2 regions of the Solibacillus sp. FSL W7-1324 genome follow, and region 2 is predicted to be linked to the other one. Evidence: riboswitches for the same ligand, from Rfam matches in the RefSeq annotation. Region 2 holds a riboswitch; the other holds the start of a gene.

Region 1 (7,528 bases), 670 kb from region 2:
CGTGCAAAAGTGGTGAACCGTTTACTTTTGCGTCGGGCCTTCCTAGTCTTGCGGCTCAAACGATGTGAGTCATTGGGGGCATGCCACATGGATGTGGCGTTTTGCCCACTCGGAGTTGAACGGGCTCTTTAGCGCGTTTGTTCCTATGCCTCAAACAAATGGTCATAATTCGTCGTATCAATCTTCATTTCAGTAAGTTTTTTACGTAAAAACTTATGGTCGCGTTTTGGTGAAGCAATAATATAGCCGCGAATAATTAAGTCCAGGTCGATTTTAGAGGCACGCTCATTCAATGCGATTTCACCGATTTTACCGGCGATCTTTTCTTTCGCAACTTGGCGGAATAGCTCTGGTACAGGACTGACAAGCTCGGTAAGTAATTGTTTTTCATCTTCACCCCAAAGGTGAATCGTTTTATCTAAGTATATGTTTTGCCAATCTAGATCCGATTTACCATCCTGTTTCGGCAGAGCCTTCAAAAACTTGCGGAACATAAAAAAGCCGCCAATCCCCATAAGCGAAACCAATACTACAACCCAAAATAAAATAAACCATAAAAACCAGCCATCTAAGCCCACAATGTTCACCTCACTACTAAATATTGTCTAAGAAATTCTTTCTACTAAACTAATGGTGATATACCTCATTAATGTCTATTATATAAGGTTTTGTAAAATTTTTCATCGTCCTTGTCCCTTTTTTCTGTAAAACATGACATATATAGGGCAAGGAGGTGATAAACATGAACGAATTCGGATTTTTAACTGCAACGTTAACAGTATACTATCAGACAGGCCTTGATGAATTTAACGAGCCGATTATTAAAAGTTCCACATTCCGTAACCTGGAAAGAAATGCAACTGCACAACAGCTTTACACAGTTGCTACAACAATCGTCGGCTTAACAGATTACGATTTTATCGAATCTGTGAAAACGCAAAAAGATATTATTACAGACTAATTAAGATTAACGAAGTAAAGGAGGTGAGCGTATGGCACAAGTTCTACAATTAACATTTGCCAATATTGCAGGAAATACGATGACGATCAATATTAATGACCCGAAGCCAAATCTAACGGAGGCTGAAGTGAACGCTGCGATGCAGACGATTATTGATCAGGCGGTATTTTCGAAGGATGGATTTTTGTTTAATGTGAAAAAATCAGCGCGCATCGTTGAACGTAATGTTACAGCGATCGAACTGAACAGCTAATAGCAAGGGCGGGCCGGTGAAGTGTAATGCTTTACCGGCTTTTCAAATGTAAGGAGGGGATATTAATGGAGCAGTGGATAGCGATTCTTCAGGAAGTAACATTTCCGATCTTTATATCATTTTATTTACTGTATCGGATAGAAACAAAGCTTGAAGCGATTCATACCGCACTTGTATCATTACATCATCCTGCAGACAGAGCTTAAAAAGTTCTTCACAATGTTGACACACAACCATTCCTTCAATAACTATTGAGAATATACTAAATATTGGGTAAGATGAGAGTAATGTTCAAAGAGTGGAGAGAGAGAAATGAAAACGAAAAAAATAGTATTCGCACTTATGCTCTTGGCAGCAACCGTTCTCACAGCTTGCAGCAATTATCAGTTTAAACCGACGACAAACTTTGAAATTAGCGGGTTTACGATGACCGATCACCGGAATGATGAGGTAACACTGGAAAGTCTAAAAGGGGAACCATGGCTGGCGATGTTCATGTTTACAAGCTGTACAACGATTTGCTCGCCTATGACGATGAATATGACCCGGGTGCAGGACCACCTGGAAAAAAAAGGTCTGGAAAATTATAAAATTGTCGCGTTTTCAGTAGACCCGGACTACGATACACCGGAGCGTCTGACAGAATATTTATCGCGCCATAAACCGGTAGACGAATCAAAATGGCATATGCTGACAGGATACGATCAAAAATTTATCGAGCAATTTGGCAGAAACTCATTTAAAACTCCTGTCCAGGCAATTGAAGGGAATTCCCAAGTTATCCACGCCGATACATTTTTCCTCGTGGATGAAAAAGGAATCGCCGTGAAAAACTATTCAGGTTATGGTACTGGAGAAGATGGTGTTCCATATGAAACGATTGCGAGTGATATAGAAGCACTCATTGATGAACGTTTAAAATAATAGTGAAATGATAGATTAACTTGCGGAAAAAGTGCTGTAGCTTTTAACGCAAGTTTTTTTGATGAGTGGGAAGTGTTCTAATAAAATGTTAAATGTGCTAATAAACCCGCAGATTTTCTAATAAATTACGGAATTTCTAATATAGTTGCGGGATATGCTAAAATCAGTTCCTGTTCACTAAAAAGTACGCCAACTCTTCTAAAATCACCTGCATAAGGGCTAAAATAAATCAATTTCTTCTAATAAAAACTGGCACCAAAAAAGTGCGAAATGCCGGTTATACAACAGTTCGCACTTTTATCCAATTCTATTTAAAAAGTCCCTTTAAATTTCTCAGGCTTTACAACATAGCCCTCAATAATAAAACCGCAATCCGTACAAATAATATATTCAATATTGCATCCTAAACTTAATTTATTAACAGGTGACATCACACTGTACCCGCTATGTTTTCCTCTACCTAACTCCGTACCGCCACATTTAGGGCATTCATTTACTTTGGCGATCGATGTCATCTCTATCATCCTTTCGAAATTAATTACTCGGCAACAACATCTTGTTCTGTCAGCTTCTCTTCCTGCTTTTCCTGCATTCGATACGTGTATTTTTGCACAATTACATTAATATAAAAGAACATCCCCATGACAATTCCTGAAAATACCCAACTTGCCACTCGTTTATAAATCAGCATATCCCCATAGCTGTCAATTCCGTATTTCCGTAGCAGAAAGACCGTAATTCCTGCCATAACGAGCCCTCGAATTATGAACACAACCTGAATCAGCTGAAACCATCCGAAAATTCCTTTTTGGAAAAATAAATTTTTGCTGTCCTTTCTTGCATAGCCTTGCAAGTAGGCAAAATCAATTGCAACATACAAAGGAAAAGGCTTTTTAATGATAAATAATATTCCATAGATAAATGTGTAAAAAAGACCTAAATAAACATTATTCCAAATCATTTGCTCCGCTGAGCCTGCCAATAAATCAACCGTAGTACCTATAAGCATCGAGCTTAAAATAAACAAGCCCGTCACATTAAACTGCCGATCTTTTGCAAAGCGGTAAATTGTATAAATTATACCGGGAACGGTGGACAGCAGCATCGCGGCATAGTCACCAAATGGCTCCCGCCCAAACTTCCATATCGCATAAGGTAGGACTGCATAGAAAAGTAGTTCCAAAAAGATAAAATATTTATTTGACTGTGAATTATTCGCCATAAAAGCCTCCATTACATTGATTTCTTGTGTTAAATGAATTATATTACTGAAGATTATCCGACACTATGTTTTATAATTTAAAAACATGAAACAAGCTAATAAGCAAATGAAGGATGCTTTATCAATAGCACGATTTAGCGAAATTTTTTCAGTGTTGTACATATAACTCCTTTCGATAATTTGTAATATTATGTATATTCTTCTACGAATTACCTCTCGGAAAAGTTTCAAAATTTTAAATTCATTTACGATAGAGATAAAAGGATTGGGAAACTAAAAGTAAGTAGGTGCAAAAATACTATTAGCTTTTTAAAATATTTATGTTACAATAACTTTCAAATAAAATAATTTCCTTCGGGGTCGGGTGAAATTCCCAATCGACGGTGATGAGTTAATCTCTAAGCCCGTGAGCCACTTTTTGTGTGCAGGATTTTGGTGCAAATCCAAAGCCGACAGTTATAGTCTGGATGGGAGAAGGAATGGCAACACATTTTTAAAAATTTACTTTAAAATGTGATTTTTTGCTATACACTTTTCCTGTCGCGCCTTGTGACGGGATTTTTTTATTTTATTAAAAAGAATAATTTCCTTCGGGGTCGGGTGAAATTCCCAATCGACGGTGATGAGTCAGTCTCTAAGCCCGTGAGCCACTTTTTGTGTGCAGGATTTGGTGCGAGTCCAAAGCCGACAGTTATAGTCTGGATGGGAGAAGGAAGCAATGTCAGCAGTTTTTTGAAAATTACGTTCAAAAAGCTTATTTGATGATGCTTAATTTTCCTCTCATCGAACTCCGAAATTTTATCGGGGTTCTTTTTTAATTTTAAAAAGAGGTGAGCAGGATGTTTACAGGAATCATTGAAGAACTTGGAACGGTTGAATCGATCAGCCAGTCTACACAAGCGATGGAACTAGCCATTCGCGCAAGCAAAATTTTAGAGGATGTCCAACTTGGGGACAGCATTGCCGTTAACGGTGTCTGTCTGACAGTGAAACAATTCACAGCGACTGTATTTTTTGCGGATGTGATGCCAGAAACTGTCAAAGCAACAAGCCTCCAGCAACTTGCAGCAGGCATGCCGGTCAATCTGGAACGCGCAATGTCGGCGAACGGTCGTTTCGGCGGGCATATTGTTTCGGGCCATGTTGATGGAACTGCGACAATTCAGCGTAAAAGACCTGTCGCCAATGCAGTTTATATTGATCTGGCAATGGAAAAGCAATTAATTGCCGAATGTATCAAAAAAGGATCAATTACAGTGGATGGCACTAGTTTTACCATTTTTGATGTGACGGACACATTCATTACCATTTCCTTAATTCCGCATACGTTTGAGCAGACTGTATTAGGCTTTAAAAAGCCGGGAGATGTTGTGAACATTGAAACAGATCTAATCGGAAAATATGTAAAAAAACATTTACAAAATCAAACGGAAAGTACGATTACAATGGACTTTTTGCAACGAACAGGATTTTAAAGGAGTGGTAATAAATGAACACAATTGAAGAAGCAATTCAGGCATTGAAAAACGGTGAAATTATTATTGTCTCAGATGATGAGAACCGTGAAAATGAAGGAGATTTTCTTGTGTTAGGCGAATTCGCTACACCGGAAAACATTAATTTTATGGCGCTATATGGAAGAGGTCTTATTTGTACACCAATTTCATCTGCTATTGCAGAAAGGCTTTCCCTAAATCCAATGGTGCAAAGCAATACCGATACATATCAAACAGCATTTACGATAAGTATCGATCACATCCAGACAACAACAGGTATCAGTGCATTTGACCGTTCTAAAACGATGTTAGCATTACTGGATTCTCAAACAAAACCGGAGCATTTTCACCGTCCGGGCCATGTTTTCCCCCTCATTGCAAAACAGGGAGGCGTGGTGGAGCGTCCAGGACATACGGAAGCAGGCGTCGATCTGGCGAAGCTATGCGGTTCAAATGAAGTCGCGGTCATCTGTGAAATTATGAACGAAGATGGTTCAATGGCACGCATGCCGCAGCTTAAAAAGCTGGCACAAAAACATAACCTGAAATTTATTACTATCGAAGACTTAGTTCAATATATAAAATTAACTACCGTATTGGTATAAAAGGAGCAATTTATAATGGGAAAAACATTTGAAGCACAATTAGTCGGAACAGATTTGAAAATCGGAATTGTCGTTGGGCGATTCAATGAATTTATAAATGATAAATTATTAAGCGGAGCAATTGATGGCCTGAAGAGACATGGTGTTGATGAAGCAAACATTGATACAGCATGGGTACCAGGTGCATTTGAAGTACCGTTTGTAGCAAAAAAAATGGCTGAAACGTATAACTATGATGCCGTTATCGGTTTAGGTACAGTCATTCGTGGGTCTACAACACATTATGATTATGTATGTAACGAAGCAGCTAAAGGAATTGCAAAAGCAGGCTTGGACACAGGCGTTCCGGTAATTTTCGGCATTGTCACAACTGAAAATATCGAACAGGCAATCGAACGTGCTGGTACGAAAGCAGGCAATAAAGGGTATGACAGCGCAATGTCTGCAATTGAAATGGCAAACTTGAATAAAATGTTTAAATAAAGATTATTGAACGCCACTCCAAAAATTTGGGGTGGTTTTTTCTTTGCTTTCAATAACAAGTTTACAAATTATTTCCTGTAGATTATTATTATGTTATACGATATATCGCGTGACATAATAGTTGGAGGAATGAATATGTCTTATAATGGCGGACCGATGACGGAAGCAATGTATTATGTCCTGTTGGCATTAATGCGTCCAAACCATGGTTATCAGCTAATGCAATCCATTACAGAAGTATCAAAAGGCCGTTTGAAAATGGGGCCCGGCACATTATATGGTGTCCTGTCAAGAATGCAAAAAGACGGACTCATTGTTTTGTCAAAAGATGATGGCCGAAGAAAAATATATGAAATTACAAAAGATGGCGAGCATGCATTAAGAAACGAATATGCACGTCTGAAATCTTTAATTTCCGACAGCAGTATATTAGAGGAGGGAAACGATGGGTAAAATGGTACGTAAAATCCGACCAACCAACTATTGGCGAATCGGAGAACACGAAAGCTGGTTTTCGGACATGTCGTTACAAGGACTCCACCTTCATAAAATGGGAACTAATTTAGCCCATTTTAAAAAAGGTGACCCGAAGCGAATCGAATACCGCATTGAAGTGACAGGTAAAAAGTTAATTACATATGAGCAAATAGATCTGTACGAGGAAAACGGCTGGGAGTATGTTACAAGCTATCAGTGGTTTCATGTTTTCTCTTCGCCGGCTGAAAAAAACGCACCCGAAATTCATACAGATCCTGCTGAGCAGGCATTTACTTTGCAGCGGCTTTATAAAAAACTCGTATTTAATTTAGTATGGGTTTCTCTGGGAGTAGCCCTGATTTTAGGTATGCTTTTGGCGATGTGGTTTTTGGATGGAACGCCTGTTTTACGGTTGGTTGAAGGATATGTCGTTCAGCAAAGTACCATCACGATCCTCTATATTTACTATGTTATTAATGCGGTAAAAGCAATGCTGGCGATTAAAGAATTGAAAAAAAGTTTAAATGAAGGCAAAGCCATCAATCATCTCGCTCCATGGAAAAAGAGTTTGCGGAAAAATGGTGTATTGACGGTTGTCTTTATAGGGATTATTCTTGTATGCGGCTTAATTATGCCATTTTATCAACTGAAAAAAATGGATACCTTTACACTTCCAAAGAATGACGAAAACTTGCCGTTTGTCCGTTCAGCGGATATCGAACAAAATCCACAGCTGAACCGGGATGAATATTATACAGATGAATTCGGTTGGGCAAACCGTTATTCAACAAATTGGAGTATCTTTGCACCCGTACAGTTCGAGACGGACGAAATGTGGTTGGAAGAAAGCGAGACCTATTCACCGAGCGTTTCTTCTGAAATATACAATTTAACATTTCAGGCATTCGCTAAACCATTGCTGTCTGACTTAATGGAGTGGCATACGTATGGGGATGAGAGGGAAAGTTTCATCGAAAGGAAACATCCTGACTTTGATCATCTTGTTACGCGCGAGGATGAAGAATGGAAGCAATTAGTTGCTTCAAAAGGTAAGGTGGTAATGTATATACGTTATTACGGCTATGCAGATCTGGATGTAGTAGTGGA
Region 2 (7,528 bases):
CATATTTGAAGTCGATTTCGTGTTGACCTGGAGCTACTTCATGGTGTGATGCTTCAATTTCAAAGCCCATTTCCTCAAGTTCCAATACGATATCGCGGCGGCAGTTTTCCCCTAAATCCGTTGGTGCCAAGTCGAAGTAGCCACCATCATCATTTAATTCCAATGTCGGATTGCCTTTTTCATCTAATTTAAATAAGAAGAATTCTGGCTCAGGTCCTAAGTTAAAGCTAGTAAAACCTAAGTCTTCCATTTCTTTTAACATTCTTTTTAAGTTTGAGCGAGGATCCCCTTCAAAAGGAGAGCCGTCCGGACGTGCGATGTCACAAATTAAACGTGCAACTTTTCCTTTTTCCGCAGTCCATGGGAAAATCATGAAGGTATCTAAATCCGGACGCAAATACATGTCAGATTCTTCAATACGTACGAAACCTTCAATTGAAGAACCGTCAAACATCATTTTGTTATCCAGCGCTTTATCTAATTGACTTACCGGAATTTCCACGTTTTTGATTGTTCCTAAAATATCAGTAAATTGTAGACGAATAAACTTTACATTTTTATCTGCCACAATCTTTTTAATGCTTTCTTTCGTCGCTTTGCTTGTTCCATTCACCGTTACATTTGCCATACTTCAACACTCTCCTTTTTAATTGGTCCTACTCAGTTTTATATTGAAAGAAACGCGATAAATCGCCTTGACGTAGTGATGTCTTTTGCATGCGCTGTGCTTGCAGCATTTCTTCTCGTAAAATCGTACGCAATTCTGTATCTGTTACGCGTACTACGTCAGGTTTCTTTACATACTCTTTTGACCTCATTGCAAATACCTTTTTGACACCCGCCATATTAATGCCCTGGTCGAGTAGCTCTCTTATTTCCAGTAATGCATCAATATCATCAAGAGAAAACATCCTACGATTCCCTTCTGATCTGGCAGGGACGATTAATTCATGTTCTTCATAATAACGAATTTGTCTAGCCGTTAATTCTGTTAACTGCATCACCATGCTAATCGGCAGTAACGGCATCGCTCTTCGAAACTCTCGACTCATCATCTCGCCTCCCTCTTCTTACCATTTACTTTAAACCAATGTAACATCCATTGTCAATCTAATGTTATAAAAACTAACATATGATTTTTAGAACAATTTAATCGCATTATTCGAACATTTCCTGTATTGGTTTTTTAATCCATGTCAACTTTCTGGACATAATTTATAATGAAATGACGTAAAATTCCAATACCAAAAACTCACTTAGTTTCTTATTTAACTTTTTTTGCAAAATAATCGGTTAATTTACCCGCTGAAAAGTAATCGAGCTAAAATTCATGTATAATTATTACCATGCAAATTGAGGGGGAATTTTATGTCGAAGCAAGACATCGCAAAGTCAATCGGACAAAAAATCATTGTTATTATTGGCGGTTTAATCGCCGCTTATGGATTAGAAGCGGTATTAATACCAAATAACGTATCGGATGGCGGAATCACGGGGATTAGTATCGTTATTTCTCAGCTAACGCCAATATCATTAGGCCTGCTGATCGCCTTACTAAACATCCCGTTTATTTATTTAGGATATAAACAAATCGGAAAAACATTTGCTATCAATTCTGTTATCGGGATTGCATCATTAGCAATCGGTACTTCGCTTATGCACCATGTACCAACAATCATTACTGGTGATGCATTGCTTATTACAGTTGTAGGGGGGATCATTTTAGGTATCGGTATGGGTTTAGCACTCCGCAATGGTGGGGCTCTCGACGGGATAGACATGCTTGCTGTGTTACTTTCCAGAAAACTCCCTTTTGGTACAAGTGATCTCATTCTATTTTTAAACTTTTTCGTTTTCATTATCGTTTCGTTTGTTTTCGGATTCAAAGGTGCCTTGCTATCAGCAATTGCGTACTATATTGCATCGAAAGTTATCATAATTGTAGAAGAAGGACTAAGCGGCTCTAAAACATACAAAATTATTACGAACGAGCCACTTAAAATGGTCGAAACGATCCGGGACCGCTTAGGACGAAGCGCCACATTCAATACGGTATACGGTGCTTACTCGCATCAGGAGTTCCAAGAAATCACTTGCGTAATTAACCGAATGGAGGAAAGCAAAATAAAAGGAATCATTCGTGAAATCGATCCGAATGCCTTTGTGACGGTGTACGAAGTAGTCGAAGTTAAAGGCGGAAACTTCAAAAAGCAAAATATCCACTAAAACAGAAAACGGGTGTGTAAAAGGAAATTTTTCCTCTTACACACCCATTTTTTAATTCGTATTTACTTCACCGCTGCGATTCGGAATACATAATCCGATAACCGCCCCAACTACAGCCGGTACAATCCATCCTAAGCCAATTGAATAAAGCGGCAAGTAGTCCGCATAAATCGTTGAAATAGATGACAACAAACTTACTTCAAATGCCGGTACACTACCGATCAATGCATTGTATCCATCAATTATACTAATAAAGAATACGAGTAAAATGGCTCCCGCAAATACAGGCTTTTTATAATGGAATAGTGGTCCTGCAAGCGCCAATATGATCAACACTATCGCCAGTGGATAAAGGAACATCAATACAGGAATTGCATATGTAATAATATTCGTTAACCCAAAGTTCGCAATGATAAACGATACAACACATAGCACCACTACAAATGTTTTGTAGCTGACCTTCGGAAACACTTCATGGAAAAATTCACTACACGAAGTGATGAGCCCAATACTCGTTTTCAAACAGGCAAGTACAATAATAATTGCCAACAAAATCGCACCGTATGAGCCGAAGTAATGATCAGCAACAGCCGCAAAAATTTGCCCGCCATTTTCAAATGTACCAATTGCGGTCACACTTGATGCTCCCATGTAAGCAATCAGACCGTATATTAGCATCATTAATGCCATTGCAAAAATACCCGATTTCCAAGTCGCTTTTGCAATTTCTTTTTTATCTGTAATACCAGTACGCTTTATCGCATGGATGACTACAATACCGAACGCAAGTGAAGCAAGTGCATCCATTGTGTTATAACCTTCTTTGAAACCAGTCATAAACGCCTCGTTAATATAGGCTCCGGCAGGTTCCACGAATTTACCCATCGGTGAAAACAGACTAATTCCGATTAATACAAATAAAAAGATTAAAAATGCCGGTGTTAAGTACTTCCCTATAATGTCCATTATTTTCGCCGGATTTAACGAAAAGTAAAAAACAATCGCGAAGAATATAAAGCTGAATACCGCAAGCCACAATGTCGCTTGTGAAGGATCGATAAACGGTTCAAATCCAACAACAAACGGTACTGTTGCTGTACGCGGAATTGCAAAAAACGGTCCGATCGTTAAATATAAAGCCAATGCAAAAAACAATCCAAACACCGGATGTACTTTACTTGCCAAATCACGCAATCCATTACTTCCCGACAATCCGATTGCCAGAATTCCTAAAAACGGCAAACCAATTGCCGTAACTAAAAAGCCAATTAGCGCAAACCAATAATTCGTTCCTGCCAATTGCCCCATTTGAATCGGAAATATTAAATTTCCCGCTCCAAAAAACATACCAAACAGCATCGTTCCGATTACTGCATAGGTTGAAAATGGTATTTTTTTGTCCATCATATTCTCTCCTAAGATGTCATTTCATGGTGTTATAATGAAACGTCCAAATTTTCTTAACAATGTACCATATCATATCAGCACTATAACAGAATGACAATAGTAATAGTAAATATAAAAGGAGCGATGTCATAAAGTTAACACTTTTACGACATCGCTCCATAATTTATTATTTAATTAAGCTAAATATTGTCTGCGCTGATTTTCAATCCATACACGCATTGTACGGTAAAGCATCGTCACAACTACAAACATCATAATCCCTTTAACAATATTAAACGGTAAAATACCTAACACGATCGTTTCGTACATATTATATTCGAAGCCTAGTAAGTACGTGTACAGCGGTAAGAACGCCACATAGTTTAATGCCGCCATTCCAAGTGACATTACAACTGTAGAAACAACTAAGCCTGTCATTAACCCTTTTGCAGAAGGGAATTTTTTATAAATATAGTAAGCTGGTAAAATGAATAATACACCTGTAGCGAAGTTTGCCATATGACCTACCGGAATTCCTTCAGGAGCCCCTGTGTAAATCCAGTCAAGCACATTTTTAACAAGTTCAACTAGGATACCTGCAACAGGTCCCATCGTAATTGCCGCAATCAATGCTGGCACATCACTGAAATCAATTTGTAAGAATACCGGGAACCATGGTAGTGGGAAGTTTAACAACATTAGTACAAATGAAACCCCACTTAGCATTGCGATTGTTACGAATGATCGTAACTTTAAACTTCTTTTTTGCATATAAATCTCTCCTCTTTGCTGATTCCATCTCGCAAGAAGAAAGGACGTATCAAATCATTTCATGAAAAAACCCTTATGCTAAACTAGAGCATAAGGGAGAAATAGGCACACTTAAATAAAGGGTCCATCTGTGCATCTGCAGCCATTCCTGTTTTTTGGTATACGAAAAATATTCCGTTAACAAATAAGGAATTAGAAATAAATACTGCAAAGCACGGCATTTTCAAAAAATGACGACCGTACCTTCACCTTCTCCCATCCAGACTATACTGTCGGCTTTGGAATTGCACCAAATCCTGCACACAAAAAGTGGCTCGCGGGCTCGAAAAGTTTGACATAACTTCCTCCAAGTAAATGGTCAGAGGTTACAACTTTTATTACCGCCGGTCGGGAGTTACACCCTGCCCCGAAGATGAATCAATATGAAATTATGTAGCAATTACCTTGCTATAACTATTATTATATATAAAAAAAAGGAATTGTAAAGCCCATTGCTTACAATTCCTAGTAAAATTATTTGAATTATTGAAATTCATAATGGATACGGTTTGCCGCAACCGGCTTCTCTACTGGTTTTGAGAAGTCAAAACCGCCCCATTGTTCCTGTACGATATTTTCAAACTTTACCTGTTTATCAAAACTTGCCGCTGTCATGATTAATCCTTCAATCATTCGCATTGCTTGAGCAGGTTCATAATTCTCCAGGTTTAAAGGTTCTTCGAATGTGATCGTAACGATTGCATCTGCTTCTTCAACTTTTAAATAAACACCAGGCAAGATGACCGTTCTGTATATATCATTTGCTTCCACCGTCATATTTTTGATCGCTTCTTGCACATCTGTAAAGCTCATTCGGAAATTCGGACTTAAATATACCGCGCCATTCCGCATCTGATACATAAAATAATTATATTGAGCATTCTCGTCATTTAATAAAAACGGCTCATTAACATCACCAATATGGTCAAAGTAAATTGGTGTTCCGGCCATATTTTCTATTTCCACTTCCGTATATGCATCACTGAAAGTATCAATAAGGGACCCTAGATAATTCGATAAGGACGCTGTTCCCGCATCATATTGGTGATCTTCCGGCAACATATGGACAAGCTTATCCCCTTCCTCACGCAATTCCCCTTTATACGGATGGTATTCATTAAAGCCCATTGACTGTTCATCAAGCAGAGGACTGAATGTGTTATAAAGTTCCAGCAACGTCGGATTCTCTTTACCCGTTTTTTCAGCAACAACTTCATTTGGAATCAATATGCTTACAGGTACACTTTCCGCATCGTCCCCTGCAAGACCAATTGTAAATAATGTGTTGCCCTCCAGCTCGTTTTCATAAACTAAAGTCCGCTCTGGCTGTGCTTCCGTTGAGAAACTATTAATCATTGAGCGTTCAGTTTGGGTAGATGCATCTTCTTTTGCGCTCATTGTCATATTCTCTTCGGTTTCCGGATCGGCAAGATCGAATGTTTCATTTTGCATAGAAACCGACTCATTATTACCTATAAATTGCGCACTGATCAAAACAATAATAAATATGGATGCAATGGAAACGAACAATGGTGCCCATCGAATACCTTTTTGATTGTTTGGCTGCAGTTGAGGCGGATCTTCATTAAATGCTCCTTCATCCATTAAACGATTGAATACCTCATCTTTTGAACGATGATCGGTTACTTTCGGTGCTTTTTTCAGAAAAAGCTCAATCTCTTTTTCATCCCAATGCTCCTTTTTCATAATGGATTCGCCTCCCTTCCTTCTTGCGCTTCCAATAACAGCCGCAAATTCTTTAAAGCACGGTGCTGTGTCGTCTTAACCTTTCCGGTCGTCCACCCTAATATTTCCGCTGTTTCCTGAATTGAAAGTTCCTGAATGAACCGCATGATAATAACCATTTTCTGATCACCTGAACATTCCTCCAACGCTACCAGTAATTGATGGAGCTGATCATTTAATTCGGTAAATTGTTCAGGTGAAGGGACCGGGCTTACAAGTTGCTCTGTCTCCCAATCAAACGCTGTAAATGCATGCTTATCACGAACTTGCTTTTTTCTGAAATAGTCGATCGCCACATTTTTCGCTATAGAAAACAGCCAAGTCTTTTCCGAGCTTTTCCCTTCGAAACGGTCGTATGATTTCAATACACGAACGTATACTTCATGGGCAAGATCCTCAGCTGCGGAACGGTTTTTTACTAAGTAAAATAAGAAATTAAAAACATCCTGATGATACGTATCGTATAATCGATGGAAAATGGATTGCTGCACCCATCCCACCTCCATTCACGTAATTTGTCGTTTTCGAATCAAAAAAGTTACAACTAATCATCCGCTTCCAAACGATCTAGTCAGTTAAAAAGAAAAGTTTATCACTTTGAACAATTCAAAATGATAAACTTTTTAAGACTAACATAATTCCATTACCCTATTTTTATCAAGGTAATGGCAAGTAAAATGTAAAGGTTGTTCCTTGCTGTTCCACGCTATCAACCAATATTCTGCCGTTATGCGCTTCCACAATGTTTTTTGTAATGGCCAAACCTAAGCCTGTTCCGCCTTTTGAACGTGTACGTGCTTTATCCGCTTTATAAAATCGTTCGAATACATACGGTAAATCATCTTGCGGAATGCCCTGCCCCGTATCCTTGATTTGAATTTTAGCGTAGTTTTGCTCATTTTCTATCGAAACGGTTACGGATCCATCTGCAGGTGTATGGCGAATCGCATTGTCAATCAAGTTCGTTAACACTTGCTCGATACGGTCCTCATCAATCGAAATAAGCGTTTCGTCCGAAAAGTTCGTTTCAATATGCAGCTGCACATGTTTTTCTTTCGCTGTCTGGTCAAACTTATGAGTCATGCGTTCAATAACCGCCACTAATGGAACGTCTTCCTTATACAAGCTCATATGCCCAGATTCCATCCGCGCCAGGTCAAGTAAATCTGTTACGAGGCGACTCATACGCTGTGATTCATCGTATATGACCCTGATCATATCAGTCCGTTCTTCTTCTGTTGTCACAACTCCATCAATAATCGCTTCAGAATAGCCTTGAAGCATTGCAATTGGTGTCCGGAGCTCATGTGAAACATTGGCGATAAAATCTGATTTCAGCTTTTCCAATTTCGTTTCTTCT

The links. A riboswitch is a leader RNA that binds a small molecule or an ion and turns the genes downstream of it on or off. The one in region 2 is predicted to bind FMN.
Region 1: another riboswitch for FMN. It lies ahead of ribE (riboflavin synthase); the one in region 2 lies ahead of MKY71_RS05995 (ECF transporter S component).

Annotation. Positions count from the first base shown of each region.
Region 1 is NZ_JBBOYH010000001.1:1,916,614-1,924,141, reverse strand. It holds gene MKY71_RS09315 (DUF2621 domain-containing protein) at 144-578, opposite strand; gene MKY71_RS09310 (DUF1659 domain-containing protein) at 743-961, shown strand; gene MKY71_RS09305 (DUF2922 domain-containing protein) at 993-1,214, shown strand; gene MKY71_RS09300 (YvrJ family protein) at 1,280-1,420, shown strand; gene MKY71_RS09295 (SCO family protein) at 1,527-2,138, shown strand; gene MKY71_RS09290 (transcription initiation factor TFIIIB) at 2,450-2,653, opposite strand; gene MKY71_RS09285 (VC0807 family protein) at 2,677-3,360, opposite strand; FMN riboswitch at 3,707-3,843, shown strand; FMN riboswitch at 3,943-4,078, shown strand; gene ribE (riboflavin synthase) at 4,200-4,835, shown strand; partial or broken gene ribB (3,4-dihydroxy-2-butanone-4-phosphate synthase) at 4,850-5,458, shown strand; gene ribH (6,7-dimethyl-8-ribityllumazine synthase) at 5,477-5,944, shown strand; gene MKY71_RS09265 (PadR family transcriptional regulator) at 6,080-6,397, shown strand; gene MKY71_RS09260 (DUF2812 domain-containing protein) at 6,390-7,528, shown strand, end outside.
Region 2 is NZ_JBBOYH010000001.1:1,251,129-1,258,656, reverse strand. It holds gene glnA (type I glutamate--ammonia ligase) at 1-628, opposite strand, end outside; gene MKY71_RS06010 (MerR family transcriptional regulator) at 657-1,052, opposite strand; gene MKY71_RS06005 (YitT family protein) at 1,369-2,226, shown strand; gene brnQ (branched-chain amino acid transport system II carrier protein) at 2,278-3,630, opposite strand; gene MKY71_RS05995 (ECF transporter S component) at 3,808-4,383, opposite strand; FMN riboswitch at 4,627-4,801, opposite strand; gene MKY71_RS05990 (hypothetical protein) at 4,906-6,129, opposite strand; gene MKY71_RS05985 (RNA polymerase sigma factor SigX) at 6,126-6,659, opposite strand; gene MKY71_RS05980 (ATP-binding protein) at 6,826-7,528, opposite strand, start outside.